3 regions of the Hungatella sp. SL.1.14 genome follow, and region 3 is predicted to be linked to each of the others. Evidence: a T-box and tRNA genes for the amino acid it is inferred to sense, from the RefSeq annotation. Region 3 holds a T-box; the other regions hold tRNA genes.
What was found. The T-box of region 3 lies ahead of leuS (leucine--tRNA ligase). A T-box ahead of a tRNA ligase gene usually reads a tRNA of that ligase, here a tRNA-Leu.
Positions count from the first base shown of each region.

Region 1: it has a tRNA-Leu gene. The T-box ahead of leuS (leucine--tRNA ligase) is inferred to sense a tRNA for this amino acid. The anticodon was not compared.
Region 2: it has a tRNA-Leu gene. The T-box ahead of leuS (leucine--tRNA ligase) is inferred to sense a tRNA for this amino acid. The anticodon was not compared.

Region 1 covers NZ_JANFYJ010000015.1:27,230-37,919, reverse strand. The annotation lists gene NE473_RS16555 (TRAP transporter large permease) at 1-873, shown strand, start outside; tRNA gene NE473_RS16550 (tRNA-Leu) at 991-1,074, shown strand; gene NE473_RS16545 (sensor domain-containing diguanylate cyclase) at 1,154-2,812, opposite strand; gene NE473_RS16540 (ABC transporter ATP-binding protein) at 2,987-3,730, shown strand; gene NE473_RS16535 (SufB/SufD family protein) at 3,732-4,658, shown strand; gene NE473_RS16530 (ORF6N domain-containing protein) at 5,074-5,514, shown strand; gene NE473_RS16525 (6-phosphofructokinase) at 5,592-6,824, opposite strand; gene NE473_RS16520 (glycoside hydrolase family 94 protein) at 7,004-9,412, shown strand; gene NE473_RS16515 (phosphoglucomutase/phosphomannomutase family protein) at 9,409-10,690, shown strand, end outside.
Region 2 covers NZ_JANFYJ010000015.1:41,893-52,582, forward strand. The annotation lists gene NE473_RS16575 (histidine kinase) at 1-699, opposite strand, end outside; tRNA gene NE473_RS16580 (tRNA-Leu) at 856-939, opposite strand; tRNA gene NE473_RS16585 (tRNA-Leu) at 1,116-1,199, opposite strand; tRNA gene NE473_RS16590 (tRNA-Leu) at 1,358-1,441, shown strand; gene NE473_RS16595 (sialate O-acetylesterase) at 1,523-3,451, opposite strand; gene NE473_RS16600 (carbohydrate ABC transporter permease) at 3,457-4,341, opposite strand; gene NE473_RS16605 (carbohydrate ABC transporter permease) at 4,345-5,217, opposite strand; gene NE473_RS16610 (ABC transporter substrate-binding protein) at 5,297-6,691, opposite strand; gene NE473_RS16615 (glycoside hydrolase family 20 zincin-like fold domain-containing protein) at 6,715-8,679, opposite strand; gene NE473_RS16620 (Gfo/Idh/MocA family protein) at 8,667-9,821, opposite strand; gene NE473_RS16625 (AraC family transcriptional regulator) at 10,078-10,690, shown strand, end outside.
Region 3 covers NZ_JANFYJ010000004.1:73,657-84,346, forward strand. The annotation lists gene leuS (leucine--tRNA ligase) at 1-1,462, opposite strand, end outside; T-box leader at 1,575-1,823, opposite strand; gene NE473_RS05780 (CPBP family intramembrane glutamic endopeptidase) at 1,957-2,862, opposite strand; gene NE473_RS05785 (elongation factor G) at 3,039-5,141, opposite strand; gene NE473_RS05790 (hypothetical protein) at 5,260-5,514, opposite strand; gene aroF (3-deoxy-7-phosphoheptulonate synthase) at 5,744-6,757, shown strand; gene NE473_RS05800 (prephenate dehydrogenase) at 6,757-7,857, shown strand; gene aroA (3-phosphoshikimate 1-carboxyvinyltransferase) at 7,874-9,151, shown strand; gene NE473_RS05810 (reverse transcriptase family protein) at 9,266-10,279, opposite strand; gene NE473_RS32785 (amylo-alpha-1,6-glucosidase) at 10,646-10,690, opposite strand, start outside.

The sequences.
Region 1 (10,690 bases), on a different contig from region 3:
GCCAATATTGCGACGGCGCCAACCGGACTTTTGATCCCTCCGAGCAACGTGATGATTACCTTCTCCTTAGTCAGCGGAGGAACCTCTGTTGCGGCGCTCTTTATGGCGGGTTATATTCCCGGAATCCTCTGGGGACTTGCCTGTATGCTGGTGATCTTCTTTTTTGCGAAAAAGCGCGGCTACCGCAGTACGAAGCGGTATTCCGCCAGCGAAAAGGTGAAGGTGTTTTTCCAGGCGATTCCCTGTCTGCTGATGATTATTATCGTAATCGGAGGAATCATCTCCGGGATCTTTACGGCGACGGAGGGGAGCGTGGTGGCAGTTGTATACAGCCTGATTCTGTCCCTGTTCTTCTACCGGTCGATTAAGCTTACGGAACTGCCGAAGATTTTCCTGGACAGTGCGGAGATGACGGGAATTATTATTTTCCTGATTGGCGTTTCCAGCATTATGAGCTGGGTTATGGCCTTTACCGGTATTCCGTCTGCAGTATCGGAAGCCATGCTGAGCATCAGCAATAACCGTTATGTTATTCTCTTTATCATCAATATTCTTCTTCTGGTCATCGGTACATTCATGGACATGACGCCGGCGTGTCTGATCTTTACGCCGATCTTCCTGCCCATCTGCCAGAAGCTGGGAATGAATACCGTCCACTTCGGCATCATGATGATCTTTAACCTGTGTATCGGAACCATCACGCCTCCGGTAGGCACGACGCTGTTTGTAGGTGTAAAGGTAGGTAAGACGAAAATTGAAAATGTCATCAAGCCGCTTCTCCTTTACTTTACGGCTATTTTTATCGTCCTCCTGCTGGTCAGCTACGTACCGATCCTGTCGCTGTGGCTGCCGGGATTACTGGGGTATGTATAAGGAAAATAAATTATTTTTGAAAAATTGAAAAAAGTACTTGATTAATTTGGATAAATATAGTAATATAATTGTATGAATTGGACAACCAATTCGTACAATTATATGCTGTATGGCAATGCAGAAGTGGCGGAATTGGCAGACGCGCACGGTTCAGGTCCGTGTGGTAGCAATACCGTGAGGGTTCAAGTCCCTTCTTCTGCACGAAAGAAACAGAGAACAGGAGCGGCGGTATCACGAAGGATACCGCCGCTCCTGTTCTCTGTTTCTTTGAGGGAGTCTGTCACTCCATATCCTTCGACATGCTCATACCGGGTTCATACACGGCGTACTGGTTGCGCCCGTGCAGCTTGGCGTGATACAGTGCGATATCGGCCTTCTCATAGAGCGCCTCGAAGGTAGTCCCGTCCTCCGGGAAGGCCGCGGTGCCGATGCTTCCGGATATATGTGCCTCCGGCTCCAGGGCGCTGCCGATCAGGCTGCAGAGATTCTCCAGCCGGGCATATAGGTCCATGGAGTAGGAGACGTCTTTCAGCAGTATGATGAATTCGTCTCCGCCCAGGCGGCCGAAGATGTCATCACGGCGGAGCGCTGATTTTAAGCGCGCGGCCGCAGTGCGGAGCGCTTTGTCTCCAAACTGGTGGCCGTACCGGTCGTTGATCTGTTTAAACCGGTCGATGTCCAGCATAATCAGAATATGGTGATCCTGGCTGTTCTTTAAAATATGGCGGATGGCGCGGACCGAGGTACCGCGGTTTAACAGGCCGGTTAAGGAATCCTGTTCCGACATTTCCTGAAGCGTCAAAGCCTCCTTTTTCTCTTCGTCGATGTCCTTGATGAGGATAAACGCCTTGATGGTGTCGGTATACGGGTCGGGGACGATCTGGATCAGTCCCAGGCACCAGTAGGTGGTGCCGTCGGGGCGGAGTCTTCTGTGTTCCGTCTGAAGGGAGCGGTTGCCGTGGTAATAATGGTAGAGGAGCTGGTTGCGGTTAAATACCTTTAGGTAGTTTTCGCGGTCCTCTTCATATATGAAGTGTTCCGCGATGTAATTGATGATGTCTGAGAAGGTGTTCCGGGCGTATTCCGGAAGGGTGGAGGTGAGCTCTCCCATGATCTCCTCAAACAGATCGTATTTGAGATTGTATTCGTAATAGCCGATACAGTCTTTTTTTTGCTCGTTCATGTACTCCATCCATTTTTGATAGGCAAGTTCTTTTTCATACTGTCCGGTAATATCCTGATAGGAGATGATGCTTCTCAACGGTTCCCGGTTCTGTCCGCGGATAAGAGAGTAGCAGGCGGAGAACCAGTGGTATTCTCCGCTTTTCATCTTCATGCGGATGATCGATTTCCCTTCCGGGACGCCCCTTTCCATAGAATCATAAAAGTCCAGAAAATCCTGGACGCTCTCCCGGTGAATGATACCGTTATCGATAATGAAATCAGGGGTTGGCGGACATGAAATGGGACTGGGAAAGGAAAATGCGGAATCGTGCGGCTGACAGAGCGTTTTCGAAGGAATGTCGTAGATACTGATGTTGCATCCGGAGTGCCGGCTGGCGAGGCGGTATTGCTCTTCTCGGATGAGTAACTCTTCCTGCCGTTTCTTTCTGTCGTTTATATCAATCAGGATGCCGTACAGCACTTCTTCCCCGCCTCCGGGGACGTAATTGATGCGGATGAGGTACCAGCAGAAGTCTCCTCCCTCTGTTGGACTTCGAAACTCAAACTCAAAACGTGCCGGCGCATCACCCAGATGCCCCAGAATATCCTGTTCCAGTTCCTGATAATCCGGCGGTTCCACGATGTCTTCCAGGCGTTTTGCGGCTCCGTGCAGCTGCTTAAATTCATCGTTGGCATAGAGGACAGGAAAGCCGCTTACGGCCTTCAGCTTTACGATACCGCAGGGTATGTTGTCAAGTATCATATCGGATTTCATATACATTTCTCCCTTATGTGTGTTTTCTTATGAATGGTAAAACGGATATTGTTATAATTGTATGAAGAGGAGGCGGGAAAAAGAACCGATATGAAAAAAAATATAGTAAAGATTGGAAAAATGGTGTATACTAGCATGTGCGGGTGTTTGAGTAAGAGATACAGGAGGAGACATATGCTTACATTAGAAAACCTATCTTTTGGCGTACAGGATGAGAAGAGCCAGAAAGAGATTATCAGGAATTTAAACCTGACCATAGAGAGCAATAAATTTGTCGTCGTCACCGGCCCCAACGGGGGCGGAAAATCGACTCTGGCGAAGCTGATTGCGGGAATTGAGAAGCCGACCGGCGGGAGAATTCAGCTGGACGGGGTGGATATTACAGAGAAAAACATTACGGAGCGCGCTCAGAGCGGAATCAGCTATGCATTCCAGCAGCCGGTCCGTTTTAAAGGGATTGAAGTATTCGATCTGCTGCGCCTTGCGTCGGGAAAGCAGCTTACCATTACGGATGCATGCCAGTATTTATCCGAAGTAGGTTTATGTGCCAAGGATTATATCAAACGCGAAGTCAATGACAGCTTATCGGGCGGCGAACTGAAGCGGATCGAGATCGCTACCGTGCTGGCGCGCGGCACAAAGCTTTCTATATTTGACGAGCCGGAGGCCGGAATCGATTTATGGAGCTTCCAGAATCTGATTGCGGTATTCGAGCGTATGCGCCACAACATCAAAAACGGTTCGATATTAATCATCTCTCATCAGGAGAGAATTCTGGATATTGCAGACGAGATCGTGGTCATTGCAAACGGTCAGATCAGCATGCAGGGCCCGAAGGATGATATCCTTCCTCATCTTCTGGGGACAGCTTCCGCAGTGGATGCCTGTACGAAGTTCTACAACAAGGAGGAGGCATGACATGGCAAAGATGGATGAGATTCAGAAGCGGCTGTTAGAGGAAGTCGCTGATTTACATGACGTGCCGGAAGGCGCATATAATCTCCGCGCCAACGGCCAGACAGCGGGCCGGAATACGACGGCCAACATCGATATCACATCGAAGGACGACGGCACCGGCATCGATATTCATATTAAGCCGGGTACGAAGCATGAGAGCGTTCATATCCCGGTTGTGTTAAGCGAGAGCGGCTTAACCGAGGTGGTTTATAACGATTTTTATATTGGAGACGACGCAGATGTGGTGATCGTCGCGGGCTGCGGCATCAGTAACTGCGGGCAGCAGGATTCCCGGCACGACGGAATCCACCGTTTTTACTTAGGAAAGAATTCCAAAGTGAAATACGTGGAGAAACACTACGGCGAGGGAGATGGAAACGGTAAGAGAATCATGAATCCGGGCACCGAAGTGTATCTGGAGGAAAACAGCTACATGGAGATGGAGATGGTTCAGATCAAGGGCGTGGATTCCACCAACCGGAACACGAAGGCCGAGCTTTCAGCCGGTGCGAAGCTGGTTATCCAGGAGAGACTGATGACACACGGCGCTCAGGAGGCGGTGAGCGGATTTGTGGTGAATTTAAACGGTGATGACTCCAGCGCCAACGTGATTTCCCGTGCGGTGGCGAGAGATGATTCGAGACAGACGTTTCTTGCGGAGATCAACGGCAATTCCAGATGTGCGGGCCACTCTGAATGTGATGCGATCATCATGGATCACGCCAATATCAGCGCAATTCCGAAGATCACGGCAAACAACACGGATGCAGCCCTGATTCATGAGGCGGCCATCGGAAAAATAGCGGGAGACCAGATTATCAAGCTGATGACGCTGGGACTCAGCGAGGCGGAAGCGGAAGCGCAGATTGTGAATGGGTTTTTGAAATAGTCTGCGGTATAATCAGGATAAATTGGAGAAACTCTGATGAGTTAAGGAGTTTCTTCAGCTTATCCTGATTTTTATTCATAAGGAAAAATAATATAAAAAGTTTGATATTGTGTTCATTCAGGCTTCATGATATGATAATTATGGTTGCAGGTTTATCTGCAAGGCTTCATGACGCTAAAGCGACTTATCGCAGGCGGAAACTCCCCTTTGCGGGATTCTTTCTTCATTAAATTCTCTATTCTGATTGTTTCTCATTCCAGCAGCTGGTGAATAAACGGCATTCTTGGAAAATTCCTGATAGGAAGAAGGGATATTCACAATGATCCCCATGTATTTGTTATATGATTGAATTCTAAACTGACTTTTGTGACTGCCCAAAATGATATTGTATATGTGGTATGTATGAGGAGGCATTATGGAAAAAGAACAGCGGAATATAGAGGAGACTTTGGAACAGAAGAAAAAACAGTTGCCTGGAATTTTCATGCAGGATATACAAATACGGAATTTAATATACGTGATACGCGGCCGGCAGGTTATGATGGATAGTGATCTGGCGGATCTTTATCAGGTGGAGACGAAGGTCTTTAATCAGGCAGTTAAACGAAATATAGCACGATTCCCTGAAGCGTTCCGTTTTCAGCTTACATATGAAGAGTATATGTGTTTGAGGTCACAGATTGTTACCTCAAACGGGAGCGCAGATGCATCGATTGTTTTGATTGATAATAGGTCTTATCATATAGGGGCCTCTTTAAAGGATGCAGGCAAAAGGTGTTTTGCGGTCAGCCGTTTGGAGGACGTTGGGATGACAAAAGATATTTTGCGGAGATTAGAGCAGGGGAAGAACTGTTAGACACATTTAAGCAGAAATTATAAGAATAGAATGCGCGTCAATCCCTTTTGTTTAATGGGATTGACGCGCATTTGCCTTTATTTTTGAACCGGGCTCTTACGATAAAGATAAACCGGCCGTCCCGATTCCGTCTTCCTCTGCACCTCTCCCTGAATCAGAGGAAGCGCATAATCGAGGAAGGCCTGTGTCACATCGGTGCCGCGGGAATTCATCCACTCAGAGGGGAAGAGTTTTTCCCTGTTGCAGACCTCATTTACATCAACCGTACCGCATTCTAAATGGTACGATCCGTTTTCGTTTCGCAGGAAAGAGATCATGCGCCCGGTCAGCCCGGAGACAGCGGCCTTTACGCCTTCACGGCCTGCAAGAACGGATTCTTCAATATCCGTGGCGGAAGCCATCATACCGGAGCAACGCTGATTGACATTTAATTCGATGGAACGGACCTTGACGCCGAATTTATCGCGTATGAAGTTTTCCAGCATCTTACCGCTGCCGGTCAGCATCTTGTGGCCGAAGGTATCGAGACGGGCAGCATCCGCATATTCACAGATAAATTTGCCTCTGGCATCCGAGATGCCTTCTGAGATACAGATGACGACGGTGCTGTTCTTCGACAGGGCGGCAGTCACATCCTCTGTGAACTGTTCAAAATCGAAATGGGTCTCCGGCAGATAGATGAGTACCGGGTTGTCCCCCTTGTATTTACGGGCGAGAGCACTGGCAGCCGTTACCCAGCCGGCGTGGCGGCCCATCAGCTCTACGATGGTGACGGATTTCTGCTGATAGACGGAGGAGTCCAGAACGATTTCCCGGACCGTATCGGCTACATATTTTGCAGCGCTTCCGTAGCCGGGGGTATGGTCGGTGAGAACGAGGTCGTTATCTATGGTTTTCGGAACACCGATGAACCGGATCTCGCTGTGGTGGTGGGAGGCGTAGCGGGACAGCTTGCTGACGGTGTCCATGGAATCGTTGCCTCCGATATAGAAGAAGTATCCGATGTTCATCTTCCGAAACTTCTCAAACAGAGCCGGATAGAATGGTGAGGATAAGTCTTCCGGCAGTTTATAACGGCAGGAACCTAAATAGGCCGCCGGTGTTAATTTTAAAAGCTCTAATTCATCTGAAGTTAAATTCGCGGTTAAATCCATACAGGTACCGGACATATAACCTTCAATTCCGTTAATCATGCCGTAGACGTGATCAATGGCTTCCTGGTTTATCCCTTCCTTTATGACGCCGTAGAGGCTCGCGTTGATGACGGCGGTTGGGCCGCCGGACTGGCCAACGATTGCATTTTTCTTCATGTGTATATTCTCCTTTTTTGACGCTCCCCCTATTCTATAATAGAAACGCAGGCTTTGCAACCCCTGCTTTTCGTGGATCGCGCAAGGTTAGACAAATTTTCACACTCTCAGCCATACCTATTTTTTGTGAAAATTCTATAATTGAGATAGAACGTAAGCGACTAGAGGAGGATGATGGGATGCAGTACGGACATTTTGATAATGAAAAAAGGGAGTATGTGATCGACCGGGTAGATCTGCCCACGTCGTGGACCAATTACCTGGGAGTAAAGGATATGTGCGCCGTTGTGAACCACACGGCAGGCGGATATCTCTTCTACAAATCCCCGGAATACCACAGAATTACGAAGTTTCGGGGGAATGCCGTCCCGATGGACCGGCCGGGCCATTACGTCTATGTGAGAGATGATGAGACGGGGGAATTCTGGAGTATATCGTGGCAGCCGGTGGGAAAACCTCTCGATCAGGCAAAATACACCTGCCGCCATGGCCTGTCCTACACGACATACAGCTGTGATTACCAGGGAATCGAAGCGGAGCAGACGCTGTTCATTCCGATTGACGATCCTGTAGAACTGTGGGATGTGAAGCTGAAAAATGAGAGCGGGAGAAAACGGAAATTAAGCGTGTATTCTTACTGTGAGCTTTCCTTCCACCATATAGAAATGGATAATAAAAACTTTCAGATGAGTCTGTATGCCGCCGGTTCTTCCTTTGAAGACGGCATTATTGAGCACGATTTATTCTATGAGGAGTTTGGATACCAGTACTTTACATCAGATTTTAAACCGGACGGCTTCGATTGCCTCCGGGACAAATTCATCGGCCTCTACCACACAGAGGATAATCCCGTGGCGGTGGAACGGGGGGAGATGAGCGGAAGCTCTGAGAAAGGCGGAAATCACTGCGGCGCATTGATGAGACGTCTGGAGCTGGAGCCGGAAGAGGAGACGAGGCTTATATTCCTGCTTGGCGAGGGGAAACGGGAAGCAGGACGCGCTATGCGGGCGAAGTACTCGGATCACGGAGCGGTCGACCGGGCGTACAGCGATTTAAAGGCGTTCTGGGACGATAAATGCAGCCGCCTTCAGATCCAAACCCCGGATGAAGGCATGAACACACTGATCAATACGTGGACACTGTACCAGGCGGAGATCAACGTCATGTTCTCCCGGTTTGCCTCCTTTATCGAGGTCGGCGGCCGGACCGGTCTGGGATACCGGGATACGGCGCAGGATGCCATGACGGTTCCTCACTCTAATCCGGAAAAATGCCGCCAGAGGCTGGTAGAACTGCTTCGCGGTCTCGTATCGGCCGGATACGGTCTCCATCTGTTTCAGCCGGAATGGTTTGACCCGGATACGGAGGTGAAGCCTTTCAAGTCACCTACGGTTGTGCCGACTCCGAAAGTTTCTGATATGATCCACGGTCTGGAGGATACCTGCTCTGACGACGCTCTGTGGCTGATCGCCTCCATCGTGGAGTATGTGAAGGAGACCGGGGAATACGGATTCTTTGATGAAATCATTACGTATGCCGACGGCGGAAGCGGTACGGTGTATGAACATATGAAGAAGATCCTGGATTTCTCCGCAAAACAGATCGGAGCGCACGGCGTCTGCAAGGGGCTCCGGGCAGACTGGAACGACTGTCTGAATCTGGGAGGCGGAGAGAGCGCACTCGTATCCTTCCTCCACTACTGGGCGATCGATAATTTCCTGGAAGCGGCATCGTGGCTGGGAAGAGAGGAGGATGTGAAGGTTTATACCAACATGCTCCGCACGGTGAAAGAGACCTGCGACAGAGAACTGTGGGATGACGGCTGGTATATCCGCGGCATCACAAAAAATGGAAGAAAGATCGGCACTCACCAGGACCGCGAGGGCAGGCTGCATCTGGAGTCCAACAGCTGGGCGGTGCTGTCCGGCGCTGCAGATTATGAAAAGGGGATAAAAGCCATGGATGCCGTGGACGAATATCTGTACACCCCCTACGGCATTATGCTGAACGGCCCTTCCTATACGGTTCCGGATGATGATATTGGCTTTGTCACCAGAGTTTATCCGGGCGTCAAAGAAAACGGATCCATTTTCAGCCATCCCAATCCATGGGCGTGGGCTGCGGAATGCAGACTGGGAAGAGGCGACCGGGCCATGAAATTCTACCATGCATTGTGTCCTTACTATCAGAATGATATAATAGAGATCAGGGAGGCGGAGCCGTATTCCTACTGTCAGTTTATTATGGGAAAGGACCATACGGCTTACGGCCGGGCACGCCACCCGTTTATGACTGGAAGCGGCGGCTGGGCGTATTTTTCAGCCACCCGCTACATGCTGGGGATTCGCCCGCAGTTTGACAGCCTGGAGATTGATCCGTGCATTCCGGCGGACTGGAAGGAGTTCTCTGTAACTCGCGTATGGCGCGGCGCAGAGTACCGTATCTCCGTGAAGAATCCGGAAGGCGTAATGAAGGGCGTTAAGGAACTGATACTGGATGGCAGGAAGGTAAGTAAGATACCTGTGTCAGAAGCAGGAAGCAGTCATGAAGTTACTGTTGTCATGGGAGATAAAGGAGGAGAATCATGATTAAATTTGGCACCGGCGGCTGGAGAGCCGTCATCGGCGATGAGTTTACGAGGGAGAATATCCAGAAGCTGTCCAGGGCTCTCGTCAATAAAATGAAGGATGAGGGGGTAGCGGAGCAGGGGATCGCTATCGGCTATGACAGGAGATTCTTATCAAAGGAAGCCGCGATCTGGGCAAGTGAAGTGTTTGCGGCAGAGGGTGTTCCAGTGAAGTTCATTCTTGGTTCCGCCCCCACTCCGCTCATCATGTTCTTTGTCATGCGCCATGAGATGCCTTACGGCATGATGATTACAGCCAGCCATAATCCCGCGGTCTATAACGGAATCAAGGTGTTTACAAAGGGAGGCCGCGACGCGGATGAACTTCAGACACAGGAGATTGAACGGTATATTCATGGAATCGAGGAGGAAGTGCTTAAAGCGGCCTGCGTAACCCGGGGTTCTGATTCGGAGGAGCCGGCGGTTCGCGTGATGGAGTATGAGAAAGGCATCGAGACCGGAATCATCGAGGAGATCAATCCTTTAAATGAATATCTGGATAATATTATCAGTGCCGTCAATATGCAGGCGATCCGGGACCGCGGTTTGAGGATTGCCATTGATCCCATGTACGGGGTCAGCAATACATCGCTTCGGACCATTTTGGCGACTGCCCGCTGTGACGTTCAGGTGATCCATGAAGAACACGACACACTGTTCGGCGGAAAACTGCCGGCGCCGTCAGCCTTTACCTTAAGAAGTCTCCAGAATTACGTGGTGGACCGCAAGTGCGACATCGGTATCGCTACCGACGGAGACGCCGACCGTGTGGGCGTGATCGACGATACGGGCAAATTCCTCCATCCCAACGACATTCTGGTAATGCTTTATTACTATCTCGTCAAGTACAAAGGCTGGAAAGGCGCGGTAGTCCGCAACGTGGCGACTACCCACATGCTTGACAAGGTTGCGGAAGGCTTTGGAGAGAAGTGCTACGAAGTGCCGGTTGGCTTCAAATATATCTCTGCGAAGATGAATGAGACGAATGCCATCATCGGCGGCGAGTCCTCAGGCGGACTGACGGTTCGCGGCCATATCAACGGCAAAGATGGCATTTACGCCTCCACGCTTCTGGTGGAGATGATCGCCGTTACCGGCAAGAAGCTGTCCCAGATTGCCAGGGATATTGAGGACGAGTACGGCGCAATCCATATGGAGGAGCGGGATTACAAGTTCAGCCAGGAGAAGAAGGATCAGATCTATGACACCCTTTTAATCCAGAAACAGCTTCCTGAGATGG
Region 2 (10,690 bases), on a different contig from region 3:
CCGCCTGGAATCCTCAGCCAGCGCCTGCACCGGTTTGACAATGTATCTTCCGACCGACCGGTTCAGCCAAACGACCGTGGCCAGTGCCAGCGCTCCCCAGAGAATCGTCAGTGCCGGAATCAGGAGAAACAGCGGAATCTGCTTTTCATATCTGCGGACTCCCGCAGCCACATTCATCTCCTGAAGGCTCCCGGCATAGCTTTTGATATAATTCTGTATCTGGTAGATCTCATACAGCTTATGAACGAATTCAGGATCATCCTCATCCATCGAAAGCAGTACCGCCTTCCTCTTCTCGTACGTATCATAGCTGTTTCTCACGGACCACGTCTTTGCGAAACGTTCCGGCCCTGTCTCATCGTAATCATACGGCAGAGCTTCCAGAGCCTTTCGCGCCGCATTGCATGCTGCTTCGTACGCGGCCCTGTTCTCCTCCGAGCGGTTCCGGATCATCGTCTTAAAGGTCCGGCTCTCTGTTTCCATCGCCGCATGAAAGGAAGCGCTTCGGGAGTTGTCCTCCAGAATCTGCCGGAACCCGTTCATACCAAATCCGGCGGTCACAAGGTTCATCAGAATCGAACAGGACACAGCAAAGGCGGCAAGTACGGTAATGGTACCTGCCTTTTTGCGCAGAGGCAGCGAAATCCATGTCCTGCGTATCCGGTCTCTGAATGATCCGTTTTTCTTCCCCTTGTCCATATTGCTGTCCTTTCTCTGCGGCAGGCAGACGCTGCTGTTCACAGCCTTCAGCAAACAAACGGCTTTACCGTCTGCAATACCGGTAAATCGAAAAAAGGATTTCATAAAAGGTCTTCACCTTTCACAAAATCCTCATCCGGAGCTTTCGCCCATTCATGCGGGAGATGGGACTTGAACCCACACGAGCATACACCCACAAGATCCTTAGTCTTGCCTGTCTGCCAATTCCAGCACTCCCGCACAGCTAGATTATAATACCAATAAATGGAGAAAATGTCAATATGTTTTATCATTTTTATTTTAATTTTTAGCCGCCGCAGGACGCTCCTGTCCGAACAGCTTTTTGACATCGGAGGAACATCGTCCCCGCATCATAGAAAAAGCCCTGCAGACAAATTATCTGCAGGGGCTCCTGATGCAGAAGAAGGGACTTGAACCCTCACGGTATTGCTACCACACGGACCTGAACCGTGCGCGTCTGCCAATTCCGCCACTTCTGCATGTCTCTGCAATCTCTCGCAGCAACAGTAATTATTATATTATAAAAGGGGCGTCCTGTCAATCACATTTTTACAAATTTTAGAAAATATTTTTTTGTGTATATTTTTGAAAAAATATTGACAATTCTCTATAAAAATGGTATCATAATCTTCGTTGTGCGGGAGTGCTGGAATTGGCAGACAGGCAAGACTAAGGATCTTGTGGGTGTATGCTCGTGTGGGTTCAAGTCCCATCTCCCGCATTATTTTTTTTGAAAGGCCATCGCGGCGGTGACTGATGTAAACCGTCCGATGGCCTTTTTCTGTTAAAACTTCCGGCCCTCTCAGCCCTTCTCTTTTATCAGGTACCGAAACGGCGACGCAGGCAGCTTTTGGGAATTACATAAATTCCCCTCCGGTTGATTGGACCATGCGTACAGCAGGACATCCGGTCTCCGCCCGCCAGACTCCGGCAGCGCCGCTCTCACCCGGTTGCCTTCCAGCGCGGCTTCCGCCGGTATTCTGCGGCAGATCACGCCGGAGCATTCCGGACTCTCCCCGCAAAACCCGTATTCAAAGCCGCACAGCATCTCTCCGTCAACAGTCTCCAGACCATCGTCTGCATGTTCAAAATGCAGCACAATCCCACTCTCCTCTGTCTCACCAAATGAAAACACCGGGCTCAGCCACGTCCCGCATTCCCCGTACGCCAGTTGAAACGCCGCCATGGCCAGCCGCTCTCCAACCGGTTTTTTACTCACCGGATGCAGATCATTCACTTCCCCGCAGTCTGTTGTGACGACCATGGCCGTATCGGGAATCGCGGTCAGGCCGCGCTGCATTTCCCGGAATTCCACCCAGTGTCCGGCATCGTACAGATCATAGCACGGCAGCTGCACAAAGAGCACCGGTAGACGGGAATTTTTCCATTTTTCCCTCCAGTCCGCCGTAAGCCACGAAAAATATCCCGGATAGGCTCCGGGCTCATCTGCATTCATTTCACCCTGATACCAGCAGATTCCCCTGACCGGGAAATCATGGAGCGGAGCGGTCATCGCCTGATACATCCCCAGGGGCATACGTTCGAAAAACGTCTGTTCCTCCAGGGGCTCCATCACCGCGCCCCGGCGGTATTCCCATCCGCCTGATATATCACTTCCCCTCCCATCCTCCCAGATAATCCGGTGTTTCTTCCCACGGGTGAAACCGCCCTGTCCGTGCACCGCCGCTACCCGCAGCACAAGTAAATTATCTCCCGCATTCAGACCCGGAAGCTCATACTCTCTCGGCGGATACCGGTAGGAGACGGATCCGGACATAATACCATTTACATAGAAAACATCGGCATCCGTAACCGTTCCCAGAGAGATGCGCACCGGTTTCCCCGCCCGGCTGTGCGGGATATTCACATGCTTCCGAAGCCAGACGGTTCCGGCGCCGCTCAGCTCGTCGTTTCCCTCCCAGCTGTCGGTAAGATTCGTTTTCTTCCACAAAGCATTTCCGGAACCTTCATCACCTCCGGCGGCCCAGTTTTCCAAAATACCCGGGTCCTTTTTATCGAGAAGCCTCCACCACGCGGCAATCCTTTCTTCATCCGCTCTCTGTACCCGCTTCACAAGGCCGGGGGCTCTTAACGCCTCCGCCTTCTCCAGTTCATCCGGGAACTCCCGGAGCGCCTCACGGCTCATCCATGCCTGAACCGGCGTCCCTCCCACAGCGGTCAGAACGAGACCGACAGGAACGTTGTACCGTTCATACAGCTTTTTTGCAAAGAAAAAGCCGACGGCGGAAAATACCGGAGTATATTCCGCTGCGGCCGTCTTCCACTCTCCGCCGGACAATTCGGCCTGGGCGGAGTCAAAATTCCAGCAGATCGGGACTGCAAACTGACGGATCAGAGGCGATGCCCCCTCGCGGTATTCCTCCGGGTACCGGTATTTTACCCGCTCCATTGGAAGCTGCATATTGGACTGGCCAGCCAGAAGCCAGACATCTCCGATAAAGATATCCGTAAATTCCAGAGCCTCGCCGCCGGACTTCACCCGCAGCTCATACGGCCCTCCGGCCGGAAGCGGCGGAAATACCAGGCGCCAGGTTCCGCCGTCTCCAGCCACCCCCCGGCGTTCCAGCCGCTTCTTTGCCGGTCCCTTAAGCTCTGCAAAAATCTCACACCCTGAGCGGCCTCTGCCGCGCACCACGATTTCTTCGTCTCTCTGGAGCACCGCGTGATTTGAAAGAAAAGGCGTCACAGAGAGCTGCATCTCACCTTCCATACACATCATCCTTTCACGCCGGTCGAAGTCACGCCCTCCACAAAATATTTCTGCGCGGAGAAGAACAGGATCAGAGCCGGAAGCAGAGCCAGGAATGACATGGCAAGGATCTGATTCCATTCCACGATACCGCTGCTCTGGTCGATGGACATTTTAAGAGCCAGCGCCACCGGATACTTTTCCAGGCTGGTCACATAAATGAGCGGCCCCAGGAAGTCATTAAAGCTCCATACAAACTGAAAGATCGTACAGCTGATCAGCGCCGGTTTCAGCGACGGCAGAAGAACCTTCATCAGTATCTGGAAGGAATTACAGCCGTCAATGGTGGCGGCCTCATCGAGATACGTGGGAATCGACCGCATAAACTGGATCAGCATGAACACGAAAAATGGTTCATTGGCAAAGATTGTCGGGGCAATCAACGGCACATACGTATTCAAAAGCCCCATCTGCTTCCACAAAATATAGAGCGGAATTCTCGTCACAACGGCCGGCAGAAACATGGTCGCCATCAGAAGGGAAAAGCAGATCTTTTTAAATGGAAATTCAAATCTTGCAAATCCATACGCCACAAGCGTACTGGAGACGAGACAGAAAACGATTTTCGGAATTACAAACTTGAAGGTATTTAAGAAAAATGTGGTGAAGGTATACTTCGTCCTCGTCTTCCAGCCTTCTATGTAGGGGGTAAAATCGATCCGTTTCGGAATAAAACTGATCGAAGTAAAAATCTCATTGTTGCTCTTAAAGGTGGCGCCCACCAGCCATATAATCGGATAGATCATGACCAGCGCCACGACAATCAGAACGATATAGCGGACTGCGGCACTGACCATTAAGCGCCTGCGCCTCCGGATTTCCACTTCGCTGTATCCACGCGTATTCTCCATCTTCTAATTACCTCCGTCCGAATAATAGACCCACTTGTCCTGTGTTGCAAAGAGAATCAGGGTCACAGCCACGATGATGAGGAACAGAATCCAGCTGGCCGCACTGGCGTATCCCATGTTGAAATACTTAAACGCGTTGTCATAAATATACATGGAAGTCAGATAGGTGGCATTCAGAGGACCCTTTCCCGTAACGAGGTACGGTCCGTTAAACTCCTGGAACGCATTGACCAGCTGCATGACCAGATTGAAGAAAATAGTTGGTGTGATTAACGGCATGGTAATATGAATAAACGAGTGCAGCTTCGTGGAGCCATCTACGCTGGCCGCTTCGTAGAGGTCCTGTGGAACATCCTTTAACGCTGCCAGAAAGATCAGCATGGCTGAACCGAACTGCCAGACCTTTAAGATGATGATAACGCTCATGGCGCCGCCCGGCGACGAGAGCCATGCCACCGGCTGGATTCCCACAACGCCGATGATACGGTTGATCAGTCCATCCTGCTGGAACAAAAATCTCCACAGCACCGCAACTGCCACATTTCCACCCAGCAGGGACGGAATATAGTAGGCCGTCCGGAAAAAATTGATGCCCTTCAGCTTAAAATTCAGAATATATGCAATAAACAGGGCAAACGCCAGCTGCAGCGGCACCGTAATGACGGTGTATTTCAGCGTCGCTGTGAGCGTGCCCAAAAAATCTTCATCCTTGAATAACTTCGTATAGTTGGCCAGTCCGATAAAATTAGGATCCCTAACCAGATTATAATCCGTAAAACTGATAATTAATGCATTGATAAACGGATATAATGTGAGAAAGACCATACCGATCAGCCATGGAAGGATATATACGAGTCCCATTTTACTCTTCTTCAACGAATTTCCTCCTTCTTTCTAACGGTTCCGGCAAAAGAGCGGTACTCTTCTGCCGGATAAGCCAGTCACATGGAATTTCTTACTTTCCGTAATCCTGTTTCAGTTTTGCAACCTGTTCGCTGGTAGCGTCGAAGATGGCCTGTGCGGCTTCCTCCGCCGTACTCTTTCCAAACTCAAATTTCTCGTAATTGCTTTCATAGGAATTGGTAAATACTGCGTTTTCAAAAATCGGGGAATTGTTAATGACCTTTGCTTCGTCGGTGAAATCGTACGCCTGCTTTACGGCCCCTTCAATCTGTCCGTCTGCCTCTAAGGAAGCCTTTGCCGCCCTGGAAGCCACCATACCGCGTGTCGATCCCATCAGCTTCGTCCCTTCCGGGTCATTTAAGATGTACTGTAAAAATTCAGCCGCCTCTTTCGGATTCTTTGTGTCCTTTGAGATTGCGAAGAGCAGTGACGGTTTTGCCATGGTTCCCTCGAATGCCGCGCCTTCGATGACAGGAAGCGGAGCCACTACCAGCTCATCGCCCTTGTCTTCCAGGGTCTTCGCGTTGGAGGCGATTCCGCCGGTCCATTCCAGGACTCCCACGTATCCGCCGTTAATGTACTTTGCATTCTGTGCAATCGATACCGGCTCATTGCCGACATTCTCAATGTAGTCTTTTCTGGAACAGAATACATGGGCATCCGCCAGATCTTTATACCAGAGAAGTGCTTCCTTATAGTCATCAACCGTGTAATTCATGCTTAAATCTTCCGCAAATTCTCCTTTTCCGGTCTTCTGCTGCAGATAGTAAACCGCAGCAAAGCGGAAGGTCGGGCTGACGATCATGTAAGTATTCGGATCCTGCTGTGTAAAGATTTTGGCAGCCTCCTTATACTCCTCAAACGTCTTTGGCAGTTCTGTAATACCGGCTCTGTCAAAGGCGGATTTGTTGACGTATAAGCCCAGCGTGTTCTGACCGTACGGAACCGCCTGCATCTTGCCTCCGGTCTTGCCGAATTCTAAGAATCCCTCGTCATACTGACTGAAGTCGAAGATATCCTTTACCTGGTCGAGATCGTAAAATCCCTCCCCATTGGGGCTGTACTGGATGACCCACGGATAGTTTACGGTCATGACATCCGCCGCGGTTCCCCCTGCATAACGGGTTGCGAAGGTCTCCTCCAGATTACCGAAGCCGGAGGGTTCACCGGTCACCTCAATCACTCCCGCATGAGCCGCGTTAAAGGCGTCGATGGCGTTCTGTGTCGCCTGATGGCGGTCGTCATTGCCCCACCAGGAAAAGCTTAATTTCGCTGTCTCTCCGGAAGCCTTTGCCGCTTCCGTCGGCTCTCCTTCGGCTTTCTTCTCTGTCTCCACAGCACCCGTGTTCTCTGTTTTCGCGGTGTTTCCCCCGCCGCATGCGGTTACTGCCATGCCTGCTGCCAGAATCGCTGCACATACCATAGCTGCTTTACTCCATTTTTTCATAACGATACCTCTTTCCTTTTGTTTTATTGATATATTCTTCTTCCCTTCTCATCGGGTATCCCCGATTTACGGTAAAAATACGTGTTCACCTGGTCACGCCAGTTCACGGCATTTTCATACTGCCATGCGAGGCGTTCCTTCACATTGAAGTAGCTCTCCTCATCCAGGGAGTCCTTTAAGCTGTCCCATAGCGCCTGATACTCAAGGACCTTCTCCACCCCCCGGAAATGGGTGTCATAGATATGCTGAATCACTGTTTTTCCCGACTGCAGCACATGGGTGTAGGGCACGTGGTGGAAAAAGAGCAGAAGCTCATCGGGACACGTCGAAAGGTCTTCATATTCCGCAAATCGCGGGTCGGAGTACTGTCTTGTATACGCGGTTCCCGTCTTCACGGTTCTGTCTCTTCCCACGCCGTCCCGGTCGGCATAGTGGTACGTTCCCCATCTGTCATACTCATATCCATCCACATCGACGCCGTAATGAATCTTTGGCCTGCACATAAACCCGACTGCCAGCGGACAGGTGTAATCTTCATAGACCTCTCTGGAGGTACACAGAAGCGCCGTCACCCGTTCTTCCTCTTCTGCCGTCAGACAGAAGCTCTGGCGAACCCATTCCCCGGCAATCTCCTCCGGTGATAAACCGTTATCCCACGAGAGTCTGCCGAAGCCGTAGAGATTGGCCTGCGCCAGCTTATTTCCCGTCCAGTTGGAATCCATGCCCACATTGCCTACGCCCGCAATCCCCGATCTGCTTCTGATCTGCGAATGGTTTCGCACCGCATCGTTCACGGTGAGCCCATCCCCATACTTCGTATCAAAATCCAGCGTCTCCTTCCACATCGGTACCAGGTAGCAGACATCCTTCTGATGTCCGGTGTATTCCTGCGTTATCTGAAATTCCAGGATCTGGTTTGTCTTTTCCAACGCCCCGAAGAGCGGTGATACCGGTTCCCGGATCTGGAAGTCAATCGGTCCGTTTTTAATCTGAAGAATCACATTGTCCTCAAAGTGTCCGTCCAGCTTTTTGAAAATATCGTAGGCAGCCCTGGCCCGGTCCGCCTTCCGGTTCCACCAGTCCTGGGCACAGTCGTATACGAAACAGCGCCAGATAATCAGCCCGCCGTATGGCCGGACCGCCCGGGCCAGCATGTTGGCGCCCTCATCGTGATCTCTCCCGTAGGTAAACGGGCCGGGCTCCCCTTCCGAATCCGCCTTCACCACGAAACCGGCAAAATCAGGAATTTCTTCGTAGATATGTCTCACCGTCTCTTCCCACCAGGCTGCGACCTCCGGATTAAGCGGGTCGGCATTCGTTAATCCGCCCACCGTCATGGGCGCCGCATAGTTTATGGAGAGGAATGTTTTAATCCCGTATGCAGCCAGAACATCCGCGATCTTTCTGATCTCTGCAGGCGCATCTCCCTGTACAAAAAATGTTTCCAGCTTATGTACATTGACATTGTTAATCGAAACTGCGTTGATCCCTGCCGAGGCCAGCAGCCTGGCATACTGGCGGATCAGTTCCATATCGCCCCGAAATGTGTTGTTGTCGAAAAATATGGATTCTCCCGCGTATCCACGCTCGATGGAGCCGTCAAAATTATCCCAGTGGTTGATCATGCGGATACTCTGGTCCGGTACTGATTCATATGGGAATTCTCCGGCGCGGTCCGTAATCAAAAGCCGGTACAGCCCGTACATGCCGTAGAGGGCGCCCGAAGCGGCCGCGCTCGCCACCACATAACCGTTTTCCGTCTCTTCGATCCGGTATCCCTCCTGTCCCAGCTTCTCGTCAGCCGTTCTCGAAAAGACGATGGCGGCCTCCGGCCGTTCGCAGCGCCGTACTTCCCCGAACAGCAGCGGCATCTCTCTCTCAATCGTCTCCGCAATCGCCGTATTTTCCATATCTTCCATATAATAAGTAAAAATCTTTCTGTTTTGCACTTGTTTTGCCAGCCAGCAGAAGTCTCTCAGTTCGTGCATGTTTTTTCGTCCTCCACAGCGCCTTCACTCGACTGCGCCTCTTTCTTTTCATAAAAATGCTTTACATTTGCCAAAAATCCTTTTTTCGTGTAAAAGGGGGAATCGGACAATATGGGAAGTTGGGCCGCCCTCCCGGTAAATCCAGCCTGGTAAACCGCGGTGATCACCTCCAGTGCCAGACGTCCGTCCATACTGTTCTCCGGCGGCGTCTCCCCGCCTTCTAAAAAGCGCAGAACCGTATCAATCTGTCCGGCATGTTCCGTGTAGGGAAGCGGCGGCTGTTCCTCCCGGATTTTCAGAAGCCTGTCTTCGGTCTCCCGGTTCTCAGCCGGAAAGCCGGTACGGTCCGAACGGCTGCTCTTCACCTGCCACGGAGACGAAAGCCCCGCCCTCTCGCACTGAAACACCAGCCTCTGCCCCTCCCCGTGCGTCACGAGGGAGGCCGTCACTGTGACGACCGCACCGCTGTTATAGGTGAGAACCGCCGCAGACACATCTTCCACCTCGGCGTTATCGTGGGCAGTATTACTTAACACCGCCGTAACGGTTTTGGGGCTTCCCATGATCCAGTTCAGCAGATCGATCTGATGCACCGCATGATTTAACGTGCAGCCGCCGCCTTCCTTCTCCCACGTTCCCCTCCACCATAAGTTGTAATACTCCCGGCCTCTGAACCAGAGGGACTCCACCTGCCCAAACAGAACCCGTCCCACGGCTCCGGAGGCGATCATATTCTTTAAATTCCGGTTATCCTGCAGATAGCGGTTCTGAGAGATGACACCCAGATAACAGCCCGTCTCCTTCTGCGCTCTGATCATCTCGTCACATTCCTCCAGAGAGGAGGCCATGGGCTTTTCCACCAGGACATGTTTTCCCGCCCTCATACAGGATACAGCGCTCTCCGCATGTGTAAACGGCGGCGTGCAGATGCTGACCAGATGAATATCCGGCCGTTTTACCATTTCCCTGAAGCTGCTGTAAATCTCCGTATCCTCCAAATGGTATTTTTCCTTTATGCGCTCCGCCTTCTCAGGCATGAGATCACATAATGCCACAATCCGGCACCGGCCGTGAAAGGCTGCGTATGCTTCTATATGGCGTTCTGAAATCACTCCTGTACCGATTATTGCGACACCGGTCATCGTCTCCCCTCCCTTTTGTACTTTTTACAACTGCACATTTCCGTTTTCCTATGCAAAATGTTTTTTAATATTGTTTATTTACAAATGCATTATAACAAGTTGCACAACAAAAATGAATGAAGGAATCAAAGGCCATTTGTAATTATTAAAGATTAAATTCTGTTTAAAATCTCCGTTGCGCATTTGTTTTGCCTATTCTATAATGAAACTGAACCGACAACCCCGATCCTGCGTTTCAGGAAGATAAGGAGCTTATATGAATCTGGACTTTAACAATATGATTCCTGAACTTCATTATTACATTCACAGGAAGTGCACGCCAAACTGGAAGATTGAACCCCATGTGATCCCCTTTATCGACATCACCTATGTCATCGACGGAAAAGCGGAATATAACATCGGCGGCCGCACCTACATTGTAAAAAAGGGGGATTTGATCTGCATTCCCCAGAACACCTTCCGCTCGGCCGTCAATATACCGGAAGATTTAATGGAATGCTACTCCACGAATATCTTCCTGCGCAATCAGTTCGGCCAGGAGGCATACTTACCCGTTCCCATCATCAGCCACATCGGGATCATACCGCGGCTGATCTCACGCTTCCACGAAATTCACGAGGAATGGGTGCAGAAGGATTTTGGATATATGCTGAAAATACGCGGAATCCTGTGTCTTATCCTGTATCAGATATCGAATCTGATCTTAAATGAGAATCACTTAAGCCAGGAAGACCCCCGGATCAAGAGCAGCATCCGCTATATGAGCCTGCACTATGCGGAAACGCTGACCATCGACAGGATGGCAGAACAGTTTCATCTCCATCCCGTCTATTATGGAAGCCTCTTTCGGGAGGCCATGGGGATGACAT
Region 3 (10,690 bases):
TGGCCGGTGCTCCGCAGACCGGGCAGGTGGTATTTACCCACTCATCGATAGCGGCCAGCGGGGATTCCCCCGTTCCTGTCGGCTGATAGCTTTCTACTTCAGGCAGTGTTAACGGAAGCTGATCCTCAGGAACCGGTACGCTGCCGCAGTGCGGACAGTGAATAATCGGAATAGGCTCGCCCCAGTAGCGCTGCCTCGAGAATACCCAGTCGCGCAGTTTGTAATTGACGGTCTTCTTTCCAATTCCACGCTCCTCGATCATCGCCGGAGCTTTCCTCTTTAAGACGGAAGACTCCATTCCGTTCCACTCGCCGGAATTGATCATGATCCCGCACGCCTCGGTGTAAGCCTGCGTCATATCCATGATCTCCACCCCATCCCTGGCAATAACCTGGATAATCGGGAGATCGAATTTCTTTGCAAATTCGAAATCTCTGTCATCGTGGGCCGGTACACACATAATAGCCCCTGTACCGTAATCAGCCAGTACATAGTCGGAAAGCCAGATCGGCACCTTTACACCGTTTATCGGATTGACGGCATAGCTTCCCGTAAACACACCCGTCTTTTCCTTATCCTGAAGGCGGTCCACATTGGATTTCATGGAAGCATCACAGATGTACTTCTCCACTGCGTCTTTCGTCTCCGGCACAGCCAGGCCCAGGGCCAGTTCATGCTCCGGAGCCAGCACCATGAAGGTCGCTCCGTAAAGCGTATCCGGTCTTGTCGTATAGACCTTTATCTTTTCTTCCCGTCCAGCCACCTGGAAATCCACTTCCGCGCCATAGGATTTTCCGATCCATTCAGTCTGCATCTTCTTGACCTTCTCCGGCCAGTCCAGTTTATCCAGATCGTCAAGCAGACGGTCCGCATAGGCGGTGATCTTTAGCATCCACTGTCTTAAATTTTTCTTTGTCACCGGTGTCTGGCAGCGTTCACAGCAGCCGTTTACCACTTCCTCGTTGGCAAGCCCGGTCTTACAGGATGGACACCAGTTAATCGGAAATTCCTTTTCATAGGCCAGCCCCTTCTTAAACATCTGAACGAAGATCCACTGAGTCCATTTGTAAAAGTCTGGATCCGTAGTATTGACCTCCATATCCCAGTCATATACAGCGGCAATCTCATTGATCTGACGCTTAATATTGGCCACGTTCTCGGCCGTTGATTTCGCCGGATGAACGCCCATCTTAATCGCATAATTCTCTGCCGGAAGGCCAAAGGCATCCCACCCCATCGGATGGATGACGTAATGTCCTTTTAATATCTGATACCTGCTCCAGACATCGGAGATCACGTACCCCCTCCAGTGTCCCACATGAAGCCCGCTCCCCGACGGGTACGGAAACATATCGAGACAGTAATACTTCGGTTTCTTCCCGTCATTGATATTGATGGGATTCTTTTTCCAGTTTTCGCGCCATTTCTTCTCAATTGCGCTGTGGTTGTATGATGCTGACATTATTTACCATTCTCCTTTCTGACTGCATAATCTGGAACTTCAGATATCATGGAAGCATTTTCCCATTATATCAAAAACGCGCCTCTTTCGCTGCGGCCGTTCAGGCCATAACGATAGAGACGCGGATTTCTTCCACGCGGTACCACTCTATTTCATACAGAATCTGTATGCGCTCATGGGATACGTATTCATATCCTTCCCATCGTAACGGCTGGGATGCCGGCCGCACCTACACAAAAGCAGCGCTTCCTTCAGTGAGCAACTCCAAGGCGAGTTCAGCCATCCTTCCCAACCGGCTCGCACCAACCGCCGGCTCTCTGCATGTTTCAGACAGCTTACTGTTCCTCTTCACAGTATTTATGCTGACTATGAATGTATCACACTTGCTGTAGCGTGTCAACCGCTATTTATGATTTTCCTCCAGTTCCCGGCACAGACCATGTCCGGCTTAAGACACCGATGCCCGGCGCGGCCGGTTACCGTCTGCCTCCCGCTTATGAGAGCAGGAACAGACCCACAGACACAAAGAAAAACAGAATCATGCCCAGATTTAAAAACAGGGTCTCAAACCGCCTCCCTTTTGGGATCACCACCATCGCCGGTTTCCAGGAGATCTCACGGCGGTAAATAATCAGAAAAACGATTCCCAGCACAACGGCTGCAAGCATAAAGATACTATATGCCATGGCAAACCAGATATTATCCGCTGCGTGAAGCGCTACGATTGATCCCAGAAAATTGATAATCGCATGGAATATAATCGTATACCGCAGCTTTCCTGTATTGATATAAACGTAAGCAAACACAACTCCCAGGCCAAAGGCATAGAAAAACTGATAAAAATTACCGTGGCTGAGTCCGAATAAGACTCCCGACAGAATCACCGCCACTTTATCACCGTAATGAGCAACCCGGTCAATCAACAGCTTTCTGTATAGAATTTCCTCAAAGATGGGAGCAGCCACCACCGTCAGCAGAAAGATCACACGCGTATCCAGATTTTCAATCAGCTCGCTGACCGGATTCACGAGAGGCTTCCCCTGAATTCCATTCACGATACTCATCAGAACAGTTCCGATGATATTCCCGATGTACATAATGCTGATGCAGGCAAAAAAAGCAACCACCAGCCTCCCCGCACCGAACGGCTGCTTCCGGGGTCTGCACGGAGTTCCCATATCCTTCACAATCAACCAGCATATCAGCGTTCCGAGCAAATACGTGGGCAGTGATCCCAGAATCACAATCCAGGTATTCCAGTCTCCCCTCCAGCCCATACTTCCCAGTACTCCGAGTATCAGCCCCGCTTCCATCTGCAGCAGAAGGCCCACCACCAGGAAGGCCGCGTATCCCACGCCCAGCCTTGAACACGTTTTCTTTATTTCTCTTAAGTAATCCATCCGGTATTTACCTCCTGACTCTTCTGAACATCACGTTTCCAAGTTTATCACATCTGTCTTCTGTTGACAAGGAAACTTGGGGAATCGCAGAGACCGGTCTGTTTATATCAAAGAGACAAAAGAGACGGAACGCACTTCTGTTCCGCCTCTCAATATAATTCTTTTCTTTTTTACGTTTATGATTCTGTCCTGTCAACCTTGGACGCGCGCTCTTCTACTTCCCGCTTCTGAACATCACCAGGAGCCTGCTCGTAGCGGCTGAATTCATATTCATACGTTCCCATACCGCCTGTCATGGAACGGAGGTCTGTATTGTATCCAAACAGCTCAGACATCGGAACGTCTGCCTCGATAACCTGCTTGCCGTTATGGTTGGAATTCATGCCCAGCACACGGCCGCGTCTGCGGTTTAAGTCACCCATAACATCACCGGTAAACTTATCCGGTACGGTAACCTTCAAAGAAGCAATCGGCTCTAACAGAACCGGGTTCGCCTCCATAAAGCCCTTCTTAAATGCCATGGTGGCCGCCATCTTAAACGCCATCTCAGAGGAATCTACCGGATGATAGGATCCGTCTGTCAGTGTCGCCTTCAGACCGACAACCGGATAAGCTGCGAGAGGTCCTCTTAAGACGCACTCTGCAACGCCCTTCTCAACAGCCGGGAAGTAGTTCTTCGGAACAGCTCCGCCGAATACGCTCTCCTCGAATACGTAAGGCGTCTCCAAATCGCCGGACGGCTCAAAGGTCATCTTGACATCGCCGAACTGTCCATGTCCGCCGGACTGCTTCTTATATCTTCCCTGAACCTCAACTTTCTTTCTGATGGTCTCACGGAACGCAAATTTCGGTTTGCTCAGCTCAATCTCTACTTTATAGCGGTTTAACAGCTTGCTGACTACCACGTCAAGCTGCTGGTCGCCAATTCCGTATATCAGGGACTGATGATTCTCTGTATCCGTAACCACCTTTAAGGTCCAGTCTTCCTCTGTCAGCTTCGACAATGCGCTGGATACCTTGTCATCGTCACCCTTTGTCTTCGGTTTGTACCGCATATACGTATACGGCGTGGAAATCTCCGGCTTATGGTATACGATCGGCGCGGAACGTAGAGCAATGGTATCTCCCGTCTGGGTTACGGATAACTTGGATACAGCACCGATATCGCCGGCTTTTAATTCCGGAACCTCGATCGCGTCTTTGCCTCTGAGCAGGTAGATCTTTCCGATCTTCTCCTCTGTATCCTTGTTTACGTTATAAATATTGGAATCCGGTTTTAAGGTACCGGTACAAATCTTCATCAGAGAATACTTACCGATAAACGGATCTACAATCGTCTTAAATACACGGGCGGAAAGTGAAACGTTATCGTTATACTTGGCCGTAAAACGCTCTCCTGTGGATACGTCCACACCAATACACTCGTAACGGTCCGGTGTTGGGAAGTACTTATCAATTCCCTGAAGCACCATCTTCGCACCCTGTGCGTTAATGCCGGATCCCAGCATAACCGGTACGATATTGCCTTCTATTACATATTCCCGAAGTGCAGAAGAAATCTCTTCCTGGGTAAACTCGTCGCCTGAGAAGTAGCGTTCCATATACTCCTCGCTCGTCTCCGCAACAGCCTCCATCAGCGCTTCGCGCGCAATACCCAGGTTCTTCTGTGAATATTCAGGAATCTCGCATTCTTCATAATCACTGTTCACCGTAAATCTGCGGCCCGCCATCTTTACGACGTTAACAAATCCGACGAACTTTTCATTCTCACGAATCGGAAGATGGAACGGTGCAATCTTTCTGCCGAACTCTTTTTCCAGTTTCAGCAGCAGTTCACGGTAGCTTGCATGATCGTCATCCATATTCGTAACGAAAATAATACGCGGCAGTTTATACTTTTCACAAAGTTCCCATGCCTTATATGTACCAACCTCTATGCCTGCCTTGCAGTTCACCACAATGACCGCGGCGTCTGCAACGCTGATTGCCTCTTCTACTTCACCAACAAAATCGAAATACCCCGGAGTATCCAGCAGGTTAATCTTGATCGGACCTTCTTCACCCTGATACTCCAGCGGAATCAGAGTCGTAGAAATGGAGAACTGTCTCTTAATCTCTTCCTTATCATAATCGCTGATGGTGTTTCCATCGGTGATCTTTCCCATTCTGCTGACAGCTCCTGTAATCAGTGCCATCGCCTCTGCGAGTGTCGTCTTACCCGCGCCTCCGTGGCCAAGTAATACAACGTTACGGATTTGCTTGGTTCCATACACGTTCATAAACATTCCTCCTGTTCAGTATTTAAGTCTATGAGGATATTTTACTAAAAGTGTCGGAAAATTGCAAGTAGAATGTGCATTTTGCACAAATAATTTTACTTGCCAAAATATGGGGCTTTTACAGGGCCGGACACCAGGCGGCCTGCGGCCTGCATTCACGTTCAAACTCAAGGAAAGACGCGTGATACGGGGTCTCATTCTGCTCCGCTTCGTTCGCTCTGTTCCAGATCTTTAGGGCGGCCTGCAGAGTGATCTCCACATCATGATAGTAATAGATGCCCGCCTGAGTATGGGAAACTACGTCCTCAATCAAAAGCCTTGCATCGTGATTTTCAAACAGAACTTCATTCAAATTATTCCTTGTCAGCTTCATCGTATTGATCTTCTCCTTCCTGTCAGGTTTTTGCCTACCAGAACATACGTTCTTTTTTTCTGTTTTTATTGTACCAGAACATACGTTCTTTGTCAACCCTGTTATTCATCTTTGCTAATTTACGTTAAAGCGTCAAAGTTTAACGTATAAAAGCGTTGACAACTTTCACTCTTTCGATTACAATGATGCTTAAGCTATTTCTGAATACTTTTAAAGAGAGGGAACTGATATGATTATTATTATGAAACCCAATGCTTCCGAGGAGGCAGTTGGGAAAATTAAAAACCTGATAGAATCCAAAGGCCTCCAGGCGCATCTTTCCAAAGGAACGGAGGTCACCATCGTAGGCGTTGTCGGCGACAAGACAAAGCTTCAGGGAGCCAACATCGAGATGGCGGAAGGCGTGGATAAGATCGTTCCGGTCACCGAGACGTATAAGCTGGTCAACAAAAAGTTCCATCCCGAGGATTCCGTAATCAGAGTCGGTAATACTCATATCGGACCAGGCAGGCTGACCATGATGGCCGGCCCCTGTGCCATTGAAAACCACGACATGGTGATCGAGACGGCAATTGCGGTAAAGAAGGCCGGTGCGGAGTTTTTAAGAGGCGGTGCCTACAAGCCCAGAACTTCCCCCTATGCGTTTCAGGGACTGGAGGAGGAAGGCCTGCAGTATATGAAGGAAGCCCGGGATGAGACCGGTCTTAATATTGTCTGTGAGGTTACCAGCCTGCGCGCTCTGGAGACGGCGGTAAAGTACGTGGATATGATCCAGATCGGAGCCCGCAACATGCAGAATTTTGAACTGCTCAAGGAGGCCGGCCGCGCCGGTATTCCGGTACTGTTAAAGAGGGGCTTATCCGCAACCATCGACGAATGGCTAAATGCAGCGGAGTACATTGCCTCCGAAGGCAATCCCCACATCGTGCTCTGTGAGCGCGGCATCCGGACCTACGAAACCGCTACCAGAAACACGCTGGACATCAGCGCCGTACCGGTTATCCGAGCCAAGAGCCACCTTCCTATTATCATTGATCCCAGCCACGCAACCGGTGTACGCGCCTATATTGAGCCGATTTCCAAAGCCGCGGTCGCCGTAGGTGCGGACGGCCTGATCGTGGAGGTCCATCCGTGCCCGTCCTGCGCGCTGTCCGACGGCCCGCAGTCGCTTACCTTTGAACAGTTTGAACAGCTGACCGAAAATCTGAAACCGTACGCAGCGCTTGCAGGAAGGAGATTTTAATGACTGATTCCACCATTGCCTTTATCGGGCTTGGTCTCATCGGAGGCTCCATTGCCAGGGGGATCAAGCGTGAAAATCCGGATACAAAGATTATGGCATACATGCGGACCCGTTCCAGGCTCTTAAGCGCCATGGACGAAGGTGTGATTGATGTGATCCTCGATGGGGCAGATGAGCAGTTATCCCAGTGTGATCTCATATTTCTGTGTACCCCTGTGGAATATAACGCCCGCTATCTTGCTGAAATCAAACCATTTTTAAAACCAGGCGCCATCATCACAGACGTGGGAAGCACGAAGACTGACATCCATGAGGAGGTCATCCGGCTTGATATGGAGGACTGCTTCGTGGGAGGCCATCCCATGGCCGGTTCCGAAAAGACAGGATTTGAGAATTCCACGGACCATCTGCTGGAAAATGCCTACTATATCATCACCCCCACCCGCAAGTCTTCCCCGGCTGCAGTGGAACGGCTGATTTCCATCGCCTCGCTGATCGGATCCATCCCCATCGTTCTGGACTATCACGAGCACGATTCCATCACGGCGGCAATCAGCCATCTGCCTCACGTGATTGCTTCCAGCCTGGTGAATCTGGTAAGAGATGCCGATAATCAGGAGGGGCTGATGAAACGGCTGGCTGCCGGCGGTTTTAAGGATATCACCAGAATTGCCTCCTCGTCCCCCGAGATGTGGGAACAGATCTGCATGACAAACCGGGCGCCTCTGGCCGCTGTCCTGGAACAGTATATTGCCTCCTTAAATGAGACGCTTGTAAAGCTGAGGTCCGGTGACAACCAGTATCTCTCCCGGCTGTTTGAGACTTCCAGGGACTACCGGAACTCCATTTCCGAGAGGAACCAGGGTTCTGTCACACCGGAATATTCGTTTACAGTGGACATGGCGGACGAGGTCGGCGCGATCTCCACGCTGTCCGTTATTCTGGCCGCCAAGGGCATCAGCATTAAAAATATCGGTATCAACCATAACAGAGAACACGGGGAAGGTACTCTCAAGATTATTTTCTATGATAAGGAAGCCATGGATATGGCGTGGAAACAGCTGGAGCGCTACCATTACGACCTGATCTCGAATAACTGACTTACGGAGGAACATTATGAAATTTAAAAAGGCAACCCCGCTTAAGGGTGAACTGCAGATCCCCGGCGATAAATCCATTTCCCACAGAAGCGTCATGTTCGGATCGATTGCGAGGGGAACGACGGAGATCAGCCATTTTCTTCAGGGAGCAGACTGTCTCTCCACTATCTCCTGCTTTCAGAAAATGGGCGTAGCCATCGAAAACAACGGGGATTCCGTCATCGTCCGGGGCAACGGCCTCAGAGGCTTAAAAAAGCCGGACTCCATCCTGGACTGCGGCAACAGCGGCACGACCACCCGCCTCATATCCGGTATCCTGTCAGCACAGAATTTTGATGTGACGGTAACCGGCGACGAGTCCATACAGAAGCGCCCCATGAAGCGGATCATCGAACCGCTTTCCATGATGGGGGCTCAGATTGAGAGTCTCCGTCAAAATGGCTGCGCTCCCCTGCACATTACAGGAAAGCCGCTGCATTCCGTCCACTATCATTCCAAAATTCCGTCTGCCCAGGTAAAATCAGCCATTCTTCTGGCCGGACTCTATGCGGACGGCGAGACAAGAGTCATGGAAGATGTTGTATCACGCAACCATTCGGAGCTCATGCTCCGCTCCTTCGGCGCCGATGTGCGGTGGGAAGGCACGACAGCAGTCATCCGGCCGGCGGAGGAACTCTACGGCAGACAGATTACAGTTCCCGGCGATATCTCATCCGCCGCGCCGTTTCTTGCCGCCGGCCTGCTGGTACCGGGTTCTGAAGTGCTGATCCGGCAGGTGGGGATCAATCCCACCAGAGACGGTATTCTCCGCGTCTGCCGGGCCATGGGAGCCGACATAACCCTGATGAATGAGCAGGACGCCTCCGGGGAACCCACTGCCGACATTCTGGTGAAAAGCAGCAGCCTCCACGGCACGGTCATCGAAGGAGCCATCATCCCCACTCTGATCGATGAGCTTCCCATGATCGCGGTGATGGCCTGCTTCGCGGAAGGCACCACCATTATCAAAGATGCGGCGGAATTAAAGGTCAAGGAATCCAACCGTCTCGAAGTCATGGTAAAGAACTTATCCGCCATGGGGGCCGATGTGACCGAAACTGCTGATGGAATGATCATCCACGGCGGCAAACCGCTCCACGGCGCTGTGATCGACAGCCTTTTGGATCACCGTATCGCCATGACCTTTGCCGTCGCAGGGCTCTGCGCGGAGGGGGAGACCGAGATCCTTGGTGCGGAATGTGTCAGGATCTCCTATCCGGACTTTTATGAGGACTTAAACAGGCTGATGCGGTAAATTCCTGCTGCCGGCATACAAAAAGTCTGCAGGGAAGACATTTCTTTCGTCCTTCCTGCAGACTTTCATTTTTAATATTTGTTGAAAAATAATCTTATGATACAAACATTCTTTTTATTCAGGAACCGGCTCTGCCGCCTCTCTCAAAAGCGATTTCACCGCCTCTTTTGCCTCCGTAAACCAGATATCTCCAGGCGCAGCTGACAGAATAAATCCGATTTTTCCCAACAGGGACGTCAGATACCTGACCTCCCCGGCAGGACCCATCTTTAAATATTTCTCCTCACCCCTGCGCTCTAAATGCGCCTGCACACCAAATTTCATGCAGTAATAAACGTCCTGCCTTACTTCCTTCCTGTATGAAGCGGGAACGGATACCTTATCGTTGACCACAATCCCGGTTACCAACTGCCTGGTCCTGCGGGTAAGAATCTTCGTTTTTGACCGGTTCAGTTCAAAGCCCATGGCGCCCAGAAACCCTTTTACCTTTCTGATCACCTCTGCCGCAGAAAAATCTCCGGAAAATGTCATATCGTCACAGTACCGGCTGTACGTAATACTCCTCTCCCTGCACCAGCCGTCCATGTATTCATCGAATGGCTTCATCACAAGATTGGATATGGCGGCCGAAGCCGGCGAGCCCTGGGGCAGACAGTCATTCAGGCAGCACAGAGAGGTTAAGAGCGTCCCTACTGAAGCCGGAAAGTATCTGCTGTTAAATGCGCTGCGATGCACCACTGGAAAGGTGATGCTTCCAAAAAAATCTTTGATATCCAGCTTTAATACCACCATTTTTCCCGTATGGCAGGCCGCATTCTCCCATATGGACGCACCCCTGCGGTAGGCAGCCGCACAGGATGAGAGTTCCAGTCCATCCAGAATATGATGCAGAATATTCCGCTGAATCGCCTTCAGCAGCGGATCCGGCGCCTGAATCTGCCTTACGCCCCCGCCCTTTTTCGGAATCCTCAGGCGGCTGTAATGCTTTTCTGTATGATTGCTCACGGCATACAGGCAGGAAATGACCTTCTCATCGGTCCACTCCTCCCCTTCCAGCAGATGAAAGGACAAAAGCATCTCCCTGCAGTGCTCCGCTGTACAGTATTTCCACAAATCCGGTTCGTGCATAGGCGTTCCTCATCGAAATCGGTAAAATAGACAAAAAGGATATAAGACGGTGGAAACTCATACGAAAAAGGATGCCGTAAGATGCGAAGACGTACAAGCCGCAGGCGTAAGCACATGAAATGTGCAGTTGTACTTCGGAGCAGATTACGGTCTTATGACCTTAACTTGTGAACTTCCGGACAACGACTCGCTGCCCGGCCGGAGCCTCTAAGCAATACTGGAAATGCTATGAATCTCCGCCGTCCTATGTTCCTTTATTCTAGCACAGAAAAAAAACTGTCGCAACACCTGCGTCCGGATATTTTCTCATTCCACAGCAGATTCCGCTGCCCGCCCGGTGTTTTCGTTACCCGGACCGTTCCGCGATCACTCCGCTTCTATCTCCTCCAATTTCCGATACACCCTCAGTAT